Regions from separate parts of the Micromonospora sp. NPDC085948 genome, predicted to be linked through region 1. Evidence: riboswitches for the same ligand, from Rfam matches in the RefSeq annotation. Region 1 holds a riboswitch; each other region holds the start of a gene.

Region 1 (3,253 bases):
TACTTGTCACGCTGCTGCTGGTGGCCCTGTTGGGCGCGGTGTTCCTCAAGGGATTCACCGAGGCCATCGGCATCGCCGTCGTGCTGGTGGCGGCCTACCTGGCGCTGAACGCGGTGGTGGTGGTCGACGCGCTGTGGCGGGTGGTGACGCACCCGAGCGCCGTCGGGGACTGGACGACCATGCTGACCACCGGGCACGGCGATCCCTGGCTGGTGGTCGGGTTGTCGCTGCTGGTCTTTCCGAAACTGGCGTTGGGCCTGTCCGGCTTCGAGACCGGGGTGGCCGTGATGCCGAGCGTACGGGGCGACCCACAGGACTCCGAGGATCGACCGTTGGGCCGGATCCGCGGCGCGCGCCGGCTGCTCACCACCGCCGCGGTGATCATGAGTGTCTTCCTGATCACCAGCAGCGTGACGACCACCATCCTGATCCCGGCGGAGGACTTCCGGCCGGGCGGGCCGGCGAACGGCCGGGCGCTGGCCTACCTGGCGCACCAGCACCTCGGGGAGGTGTTCGGCACCGTCTACGACCTGTCCACCATCGGGATCCTGTGGTTCGCGGGGGCGTCGGCGATGGCCGGACTGCTCAACCTCGTCCCCCGTTACCTGCCCCGCTACGGCATGGCACCGGCCTGGGCGCGGGCCGTCCGGCCGCTCGTGCTGGTCTTCACCACGGTGGCCTTCCTGATCACGGTCGTCTTCGATGCCAGCGTGGACGCGCAGGGCGGCGCGTACGCAACAGGTGTGCTGGTGTTGATCACGTCCGCGGCGACGGCGGTGACGCTCGCGGCGGCCCGGCGGCGTCAGCGCGGTCGCACCGTCGCGTTCGGCGTCATCGCGGTGGTTTTCGTCTACACCACCCTGGCGAACGTGGTGGAACGCCCCGACGGCGTCAAGATCGCGGCCTGTTTCATCGGCGGGATCATCGTGGTCTCGGTGCTGTCCCGGGTGTCTCGGGCCTACGAGCTGCGGGTGGACCGGATCGAGCTGGATCCGGTCGCCACCCGGATGATCGACGAACGCGCCGGACGGCGAATCCGGCTCGTCGCCCACGAGCCCGACCGGCACGACGAGGCCGAGTACCGCGCGAAGTTGGCACAGACGATGGCGGACAACGACTTCCCCGACGACAGCGACGTGATCTTCGTCGAGGTGCACGTCACCGACCCGTCGGACTTCCAGACCGAGTTGCTGGTACGCGGCGGCCTGGCCGACGACAGCTTCGCGGTGCTCAGTCTGACCAGCTCCTCGGTGCCCAACGCGCTCGCCGTCCTGCTGCTGGAGATCCGCGACCGCACGGGGCGGCGACCGCACATCTACTTCGAGTGGAGCGAGGGCGGCCCGGCCCGCAACTTCCTGCGCTACCTGGCGTTCGGGCAGGGCGCGATCGCCTCGGTCACCCGGGAGATCCTGCGCCGCCAGGAACCCGACCCGTGTCGCCGGCCGCACGTGCACGCCGGCTGACCTGCGGGCCGAGCATCCTCCGCGCACGGTGAGCGTGGTCATAACGACTGGACGATCCACCCGTGCGTGCTGCTAGCCTCGCTGCAGGTCATGAGTGCCAGCGCGAAGCCCCGGCTCGCTGGCCGGCAACCCTCCTCCGCGGTGGGGTGCCCCGGGTGAAGACCAGGCACCGGCACGACGTCGGTGCAAGCGTGGCCTGGCACCCAGGTCAGCACAGACCCGGGAGACCCATGCGCATCCTCAGCACCGCCCCACCGACCGATGTCGCGCAACTCCGCGCCGGTCAGCCCACGCCGGCACTGACCCGGCGGCGGCACGTGGACATGATGCGAATGTGCAGCGCCGCGTGTCGACGCGGCCCTCGGCACTAACTAGCACACCTCTCTTTTTCCGAGCCTTTCCAGCGGTACGCCCATCGGGCGCACCGTCGGCGGCACACGTCCGTGCCCGCCGAGACATGACCCCTTTCGGAGACACCCGTGCGAATCCTTCCTGCCCTGACCCGTGCCGCAGCCCTGGGCGCGGCCACGATCCTGGCCGCCACCGCTCTCACCGCCTGCGGCGACGACACCTCGTCCGACGCCACCGCCAACCCGTACGGCCTGGCGCAGCCGGGCGTGCTGCGGGCCGGCACGCTGACCGACGCCCCGCCGAACGTGTACCTCAAGGACGGCAGGTTCACCGGCTTCGACAACGACCTGCTGACCGCCGTGGCCGGCAGGCTCGGCCTCACTGTCGAGTTCGTCGGCACCGACTTCTCCGCGCTGCTGTCCCAGGTCAACAACCACAAGTTCGACGTGGGCAGCTCCTCGATCACCATCACCGAGGCGCGCAAGAAGACCGTCGACTTCGGCAACGGCTACGACTTCGGCTACTTCGGCCTGGACGTGCCGGCCGGCTCGCCGATCACCGGCTTCGACCAGCTCGCCGGCAAGCGGGTCGTGGTGGTGCAGGGCACTGTGCAGGACGACTACGCCACCGGTCAGCAGCTCGACCCGGTCCGGGTGCCGGACTACAACGGTGCGATCAACCAGCTCAAGGCCGGCACCGCCGACGCGTGGATCGCTCCGGCCGAAATCGGCGAGAAGTCGGCCGCCGACAGCACCGGCAAGATCACCGTGGCGGCCAAGCAGCTCAGCCCGGCGCCGACCGCGTACGCCGTGGCCAAGGGCAGCGACAAGCTGCGCGAGGCGCTGAACAAGGGCCTCGACGAGGTCATCGCGGACGGCACCTGGAGCAGGTTGCAGGCGCAGTACTACCCCGGTCGGCCGATCCCGGCGGACTTCACGCCGGGCAGCGGCACCGTGTCGGCACCGACCGCGTCGGGCACGTCGTCGAAGCCGTCGGCGTCCGCGTCGGCCGTGCCGTCGGCGTCCGCGTCGGCCGCGTCCTGACCCGGTGACGAGCGAGCAGGGCGGTAGGAGAGGCGACCGATGGATCCGTTGAGCACGCTGTGGGAGACCTTCTTCGACATCGACGCGATGCGCGAGGCGCTGCCCGAGATGCTGACCGTCGGGTTGCCCAACACACTGATCCTGGCGGTCTCCGCCGCCCTGCTCGGCTCGGTGCTGGGCCTGCTGTTGGCCGTCGCCGGCATCTCGCGCAGCCGTTGGCTGCGCTGGCCGGCGCGGGTCTACACCGACGTGTTCCGAGGACTTCCGGCCGCGGCGACGATCCTGCTGATCGGCGTCGGGCTGGCGCCGCTGGGCATGCAGGTCTGGGGACCGGACCCCTACCCGTTGGGCATCCTGGCGCTGTCGCTGATCGCGGCCGCGTACATCGGGGAGATC
Region 2 (3,253 bases), on a different contig from region 1:
TCGGTGTCGTTGGTTCGACGATACTCGAACATTGGAGCTGACGATGCGACCCCGTGCCGCCGCCTACCCGCTGCTCGCCGTGCTCGGTTGGGGCGTGATGTTCCCGGTCCTGGCCAGTGCGCTGACCCGGGTCGACCCGCTCAACCTCACCACCGCCCGCTACCTGCTCGCCAGCGCCATCCTGGTCGCGATCCTGCTGCTCCGCGAAGGTTCCGGCGCGCTGCGGCACGGCGGCCGGACGGGCGAGATCGTGCTGCTCGGCGTGGTCGGCTTCGCCGGCTTCAACGTGCTCACCAACCTGGCGCTCGAACACGCCGCCCCGCAGCAGATCGCCCTGTTCGTGGCCACCACCCCGCTGATCACCCAGTTGGTCCGCTGGGCGCGCGACGGCGTACGGCCGAAGCCGCTCTTGCTGGCCCTCTCCCTGGTGGCGCTCCTCGGAGTCGGCCTGGTGATCACCCGCGGGAGCCTGGCCGGGCTCGGCCAGTTCGGTCTCGGTGGGCTGATGATGATCGGCGCGGTCCTCGGCTGGGGCATCTACACACACGGTGCCAGCCGGTTCGGCGACTGGTCCCCGCTGCGCTTCACCACCCTGACGGCGCTCGCCGGCACGGCGGCCATGCTGGTCACGAGCATCGGCGCGGACGCCGTCGGCTGGCAGCACGCGCCGGCCGCCGCCGACCTCGCGGCGGTCACCCCACAGTTGGCGTACGCGGTGGTCGTCGGCGCGGTCATCGCGGTCCTGGCCTGGAACACCGGTGTGCAGCGGCTCGGTGCCGCCAACGCGGCGCTGTTCATGAACCTGGTCCCGGTCACCACCTTCGCGGTGCAGATCGCCCGCGGCTACCGCCCGGAGCCCATCGAGCTGGTCGGAGCCGCCATCACGATCGGTGCGCTGGTCGCCGCGAACCTCGCCACCCGGCCTCGGATCCGGCCCTCGTCCCCGCCGCAGTCGACCGCGACCACGGACCAGATCGCCGTGGTCGACCCGGTCGCGGTGAGCGCCCGCTGACCCACCTGCCGGCGCCCCCGGGCCCCGCAGTTGGGGACGGGAGGCGCCGCCGCCGGTGACTCGCTGAGTTGTTCGGCTCACAGCGTGGGATCCGCGGTGGAGGCGACGCAGATAGTTGCCTAGACTCGACGGCACAACTGCATACCTCATCCAGAGGGGCTGAGGGATACGGCCCGACGACGCCCCGGCAACCACCCTGCGCGCTCACCGCTGAGCGACCCGCGGGGCAGGTGCCAATTCCGTCCCCGCCGCACCGTGCGATGTGGGGAAAGATGAGAGGACTCTCGACATGACGTCGACGCTCGCCGCCTCCGGCATCGACACCTCCGCCAGCCCCGCCCGCGCCCTGGTCTGTCGGGCCTGCTCGGCCCGTTACCCGCTCGTCGCCCAGCACGCCTGCTACGAGTGTTTCGGCCCCCTCGAAGTCGACTACGACATCGCCGCCCTGGCCACCGTCACCCGTGAGCAGATCGAGGCCGGCCCGGAGAACATCTGGCGCTACGCCGCACTGCTCCCCGCCGGGCAGGACCCAGCCAGCCGGGTCACCCTCGACCCGGGACTGACCCCACTGGTGGCGGCCCCGCACCTCGCCGCCGAGCTGGGCATCACCGCGCCGCTGTGGGTCAAGGACGACAGCGCCAACCCGACCCACTCCTTCAAGGACCGGGTCGTCTCGGTGGCCCTCACCGCCGCGAAGGCGCTCGGCTTCACCCGGTTCGCCTGCGCGTCGACCGGCAACCTGGCCAACTCGGTGGCCGCGCACGCCGCCCGTGCCGGGGTGCCCTCGGTGGTCTTCATCCCCAGTGACCTGGAGCAGGGCAAGGTCATCACCACCGCCGTCTACGGCGGCGAGTTGGTCGCGATCGACGGCTCGTACGACGACGTCAACCGGCTCTGCGGCGAGTTGGTGGAGACCGACGAGTTCGAGGACACCGCGTTCGTCAACGTGAACGTCCGGCCGTACTACGCGGAGGGCTCCAAGACCCTCGGCTACGAGGTGGCCGAGCAGCTCGGCTGGCGCATCCCGGCGCAGGTGGTCATCCCGATGGCCAGCGGCGAGCTGCTCACCAAGATCGACAAAGCGTTCTCCGAGCTGGTGGAGATCGGCCTGGTCGAGGCGCCGGCCGGCGGCTGGAAGGTCTTCGGCGCCCAGTCCGCGGGTTGCAACCCGATCGCCACCGCGCTGCACGCGGACACCGACACGATCATCCCGGTCAAGCCCACCGGCATCGCCAAGTCGCTCAACATCGGCGACCCGGCCGCCGGCGTCTACGCGCTGGAGGCGGTCCGCCGCACCGGCGGCTGGATGGAGTACGCCGACGACGACGAGATCCGCGCCGGCATCCGCGATCTGGCCCGCACCACGGGCGTCTTCGCCGAGACCGCGGGCGGGGTGACCGTGGCGGTGCTCCGCAAGCTCGTCGAATCCGGTCGGCTCGACCCGACCGCGGAGACCGTGGTGTTCAACACCGGCGAAGGTCTGAAGACCGTCGACGCGGTGGCCGGCCAGGTCGGACCGACCCACCACATCAAGCCCTCGCTGCGCGCCGCCCGCGACGCCGGCCTCCTCGGCTGACCCACCCCGCCACCCGCTCGCCGGCCGGCCCGTGGCCGTTCGCCGGCGGCCGTCGGTCGGTTGGGGTTGATCCACTCGGGTTCCTGGAAGGCGCGGTGTCCGTCCGGCCCGGACACCCCGTTCCCAGGAAATCCGAGTGGATCACTCTGTGACTGAGATTTCGCTGTGAGTGTGGAAAACCCGCCGCTGCGGACTTGACGGCAGGAACCGGACGGCGCAAGATGCTCCGTGCGGGAGGGCATTTCGCCGAAGACTTTTGAAGTTCTTGCGACCCAACGCCGGAGGCGTTGTGCGAGTGTCCCTCCCGACCACGTTCGATCGGGCCAGCGAGTAATTCGCTGGCCCGATCGCTTTTCCGGGCGCACGCTCAGCGCCATGAGCATCACGATCGCGTCGTTCGACGGCACCGACCGAGCCGCGGTCGACGAGGCGTACCTGATCGGCGCGGCGGCCAAAGACGCCGATCTGCCGGACCTTCCACCCTTCTGCCGGCGACGCTTCGACGCGATCTTCCACACGCCGATGCCCGGTGTCGAGTCGCTCTGGGCGCTGGCCCGGCTCGACGGGGTGCCGGCCGGTCACCTCCAACTGGACCTGCCCTACCTCGACAACACCGACAACGCCGGCGCGGAGCTGACCGTGCATCCCGATCTGCGGCGGCAAGG
Region 3 (3,253 bases), on a different contig from region 1:
ACGGCGCCGGCGTCGGCTTCTCCGGCAGCGTGGTCGTCGCCCAGATCCGGACCACCGCCAGCGACCTGCTGGTGGCCTCCGGGATCGAACAGGAGGAGGCGAACCGGTGGATCCGCACCGCCTTCGGGGAGCAGGAGCGGCCGGTCGGTGAGCCGGCCGAGCCGGGCGAGGCGCCGAAACCGCCGACCGCCCCGCCCGTCGGCTGACCGCGGCCGCGCTCCTCAGCCCAACTCGGCGAGCGCCGCGAGCAGCCGGTCCACCTGCTCGACGGTGCTGCCCAGGCCGAGGCTGGCGCGCAACGCCGTGGGCGGCAGGTCCCGTCGGCCGGTACGCCCCGCCGCCTCGGCGAGCAGCCGCCGGGCCAGCGGGTGGGCACAGAACAACCCGTCGCGCACGCCGATCCGGTGCGTGCTGGCCAGCCGCGCGGCCACGTCGGCGGAGTCCCGGCCGGCGACCACGAACGAGACGATGCCGACCCGCGGCGCGTTCGGGCCGAAGGTGCGCAGCTCCACCACGTGCGGCAGCGCCTCGATGCCGGTCCGCAGTCGCGTCAGCAGCGCCTGCTCGTGGGCGGCCAGCGCATCCCGGTCGGCCCCGCCGAGCGCCGTGCACACGGCCGCCAGCGCGACCGCGCCGAGCAGGTTCGGTGTGCCACCCTCGTGCCGGGCCGGACCGGTTGCCCAGGTCACGTCGTGGGTGGCCGGGCCGACGTGGCTGGTGGCGCCCCCACCCGCCAGGTACGGCGGGGCGGCGTCCAGCCAGTCCGCCCGGCCGATCAGCACGCCCGCACCGAACGGCGCGTACAGCTTGTGGCCGGACACGGCCAGGTAGTCGGCGTCCAGCGCCAACAGGTCGACCGGGGCGTGCGGGGCGAGTTGTGCGGCATCGAGCACGATCCGGGCACCGTGCCGGTGCGCCACCCGGGCCAGCTCGGCGACCGGCCACCGCTCACCTGTCACGTTGCTCGCACCCGTCACCGCGACCAGCACCGGCAGTGCCGGACTGCTGCCCCGGCGCAGCTCGGTGAGGGCGGCGGCGAGGTCGCGTACCGCCCCGGCGGGATCGGCCGGCACCGGCAGCCGTACCGAACCGCGGGGCCAGGGCAGCAGGTTGGCGTGGTGCTCGCCCGCGAAGGTGACCACCGTGGTGCCGGCCGGCAGCGACCGCGCCAGCAGGTTGAGCGCGTCAGTGGTGTTGCGGGTGAAGATCACGTGATCGTCTGCCCGGGCGTTGAAGAAGTCACCGATCGTCTGCCGGGCCTGCTCGTACGCGAGGGTGCAGCGCCGCGACAGCGCGCCCGCGCCGCGATGCACGCTGGCGTACCAGGGCAGCAGTTCGGCCACCGCGTCGGCGGCGGCCCGCGCGCAGGGTGCGCTCGCCGCGTAGTCCAGGTTGATCTCACCGGGCACGCCGAGGACGTCCAGCGGCACCGACGCGGGCGCGACGGTGGGCAGGGTGGGCAGCGAGGGAACGAGGGTGACGGGCACGCCGGAACCTCCGGGGTCAGGGACCCCGGGTGCGGCATCGGGACGGGGTCCGCGCTTGCCCAGCACACCGATCGGGCTGGGCCCGGTCATCACCCGGGGCACCCCACCGCGAACTCGACGAGGGTTGCCGGCCAGCAAGCCGGGGCTGAACGCTGGCACTCGTGACCTGCGGGCAGCATAGCGGCAACCGATGCGACCGGACCAGCCGGCGGCGGATGGCTACGCTGACCGCATGGCCGACACCCCGCCCGGTACGCCCCTGCCGTCGCCGCCCGCGCCCGTGGCTCCGTCCGTCGGCGGAGCGCCCCGGATGCCGCTGCGCCGGCTGGGCTGGCGGCGGTTCTTGGCGTTGGCCGGGGTGGTGCTGCTCATCGCCGCCTGCGCGGTGTTCATGGTCTTCAGGCTCGGCCAGTCGCTCGGCGCGCAGGCACTGCTGATCGGGGTGGCCGCCGCCATCCTGCCGGTGCCGGTGCTGGTCGCCTGCTTCCTCTGGCTGGACCGGTACGAACCGGAGCCGTTGAAGTATCTGATCTTCTGCTTCGCCTGGGGAGCATTCGTCTCCACCGCCGCCTCGCTCACGGTCAACGAATTCGCCGCCAACCGGTTCGCCGCCTGGGGGCTGCCCGACGCGCTCACCGGCGTGCTGGTGGCGCCGTTCATCGAGGAGTTGACCAAGGCGCTGGGCCCGATCCTGCTGCTGGTGTTCCGGCGACGGGAGTGGTCCGGGATCACCGACGGCCTGGTCTACTGCGGGCTGTCCGCGGTCGGCTTCGCCATGGTGGAGAACATCCTCTACCTGGGTGGGCTGGGCTACGCGTCCGGAGCCGACCGGTACGGTCCGGTGACCGGCGTCAACCAGGTCATCTCGATCTTCATCCTGCGGATCCTGCTGTTCGGGTTCGCCCATCCGCTCTTCACCTCGATGACCGGTGTGGGGCTGGGCATCGCGGCGCGGACGGCCGACCGGCGGGTCCGGGTGCTCGCCCCGATCGCCGGCCTGCTGCTGGCGATGATGTTGCACGGCACGTGGAACCTGCTGCCCACGCTTACCCAGGCCACCGGCGAGGCGTTGATCATGCTGTACGGCTTCCTGGGCCTGATGGTGCCGGTCTTCTTCGGCATGGTGGGTTTCGCGGTGTGGTTGCGCGCCTGGGAGGGGCGGCTCACCGAGCGGACCCTGCCGGACTACGTCCGCGCCGGTTGGCTGAGCCCACCCGAGGTGGCGGCGCTGAGCAGCCTCGGCCGGCGGCACGCGGCCCGCAGTTGGGCGCGGCGGGTGGCCGGCGACGCCGGGGTGCGGGCGATGCGCGGCTACCAGTCCGCCGCCACCCGACTGGCCCTGCTGCGCGACGGCTCGCTGCGCGGCCTGGACCGCAAGCCCGCCGACCAGGAACGGACCGCGCGGGAGGAGCGGGAGCTGCTGGACGCGATGAACGCGTACCGGTCGTTCTTCGTCGGCCGGGACCCGCAGGCCCCGACGGGGGTCTGGGACGGCAGCCGCTACCACCTGCGCTTCCCGGACGGTACGCAGCGGCCGGTGGAAGCGCCGGACGACCCGGTGGTGCCGATCCCGGTGGTGCTGGCCCCCGCGCCACCGCCTCCGGTGGGCTACGCCCCGCCCGGTTGGCCCGGCCCGCGCTCGGCGGCGCCGTGGCCCACGGGACACCCCTGACGGCGGGCGCCCCCGGCCGGCGGCCTCACGTCATCAGCGAGGTGAGGAAGTCACCGAAGCCCTGGAACATCGCCATCAGCGCACCACCGATGGC

The links. Region 1 has a riboswitch for S-adenosylmethionine ahead of AB0O48_RS11710 (ABC transporter substrate-binding protein). Riboswitches for the same ligand answer to the same signal wherever they lie in the genome.
Region 2: another riboswitch for S-adenosylmethionine. It lies ahead of thrC (threonine synthase); the one in region 1 lies ahead of AB0O48_RS11710 (ABC transporter substrate-binding protein).
Region 3: another riboswitch for S-adenosylmethionine. It lies ahead of AB0O48_RS07175 (aminotransferase class V-fold PLP-dependent enzyme); the one in region 1 lies ahead of AB0O48_RS11710 (ABC transporter substrate-binding protein).

What each region holds. Positions count from the first base shown of each region.
Region 1 is NZ_JBFBJW010000003.1:451,755-455,007, forward strand. Features, by position in the region: gene AB0O48_RS11705 (amino acid transporter) at 1-1,463, shown strand, start outside; SAM riboswitch class IV at 1,550-1,661, shown strand; gene AB0O48_RS11710 (ABC transporter substrate-binding protein) at 1,943-2,857, shown strand; gene AB0O48_RS11715 (amino acid ABC transporter permease) at 2,897-3,253, shown strand, end outside.
Region 2 is NZ_JBFBJW010000002.1:286,292-289,544, forward strand. Features, by position in the region: gene AB0O48_RS07090 (DMT family transporter) at 44-1,012, shown strand; SAM riboswitch class I at 1,156-1,291, shown strand; gene thrC (threonine synthase) at 1,302-2,588, shown strand; gene AB0O48_RS07100 (GNAT family N-acetyltransferase) at 2,964-3,253, shown strand, end outside.
Region 3 is NZ_JBFBJW010000002.1:307,746-310,998, forward strand. Features, by position in the region: gene AB0O48_RS07170 (FUSC family protein) at 1-206, shown strand, start outside; gene AB0O48_RS07175 (aminotransferase class V-fold PLP-dependent enzyme) at 222-1,487, opposite strand; SAM riboswitch class IV at 1,534-1,654, opposite strand; gene AB0O48_RS07180 (PrsW family intramembrane metalloprotease) at 1,678-3,159, shown strand; gene AB0O48_RS07185 (hypothetical protein) at 3,185-3,253, opposite strand, start outside.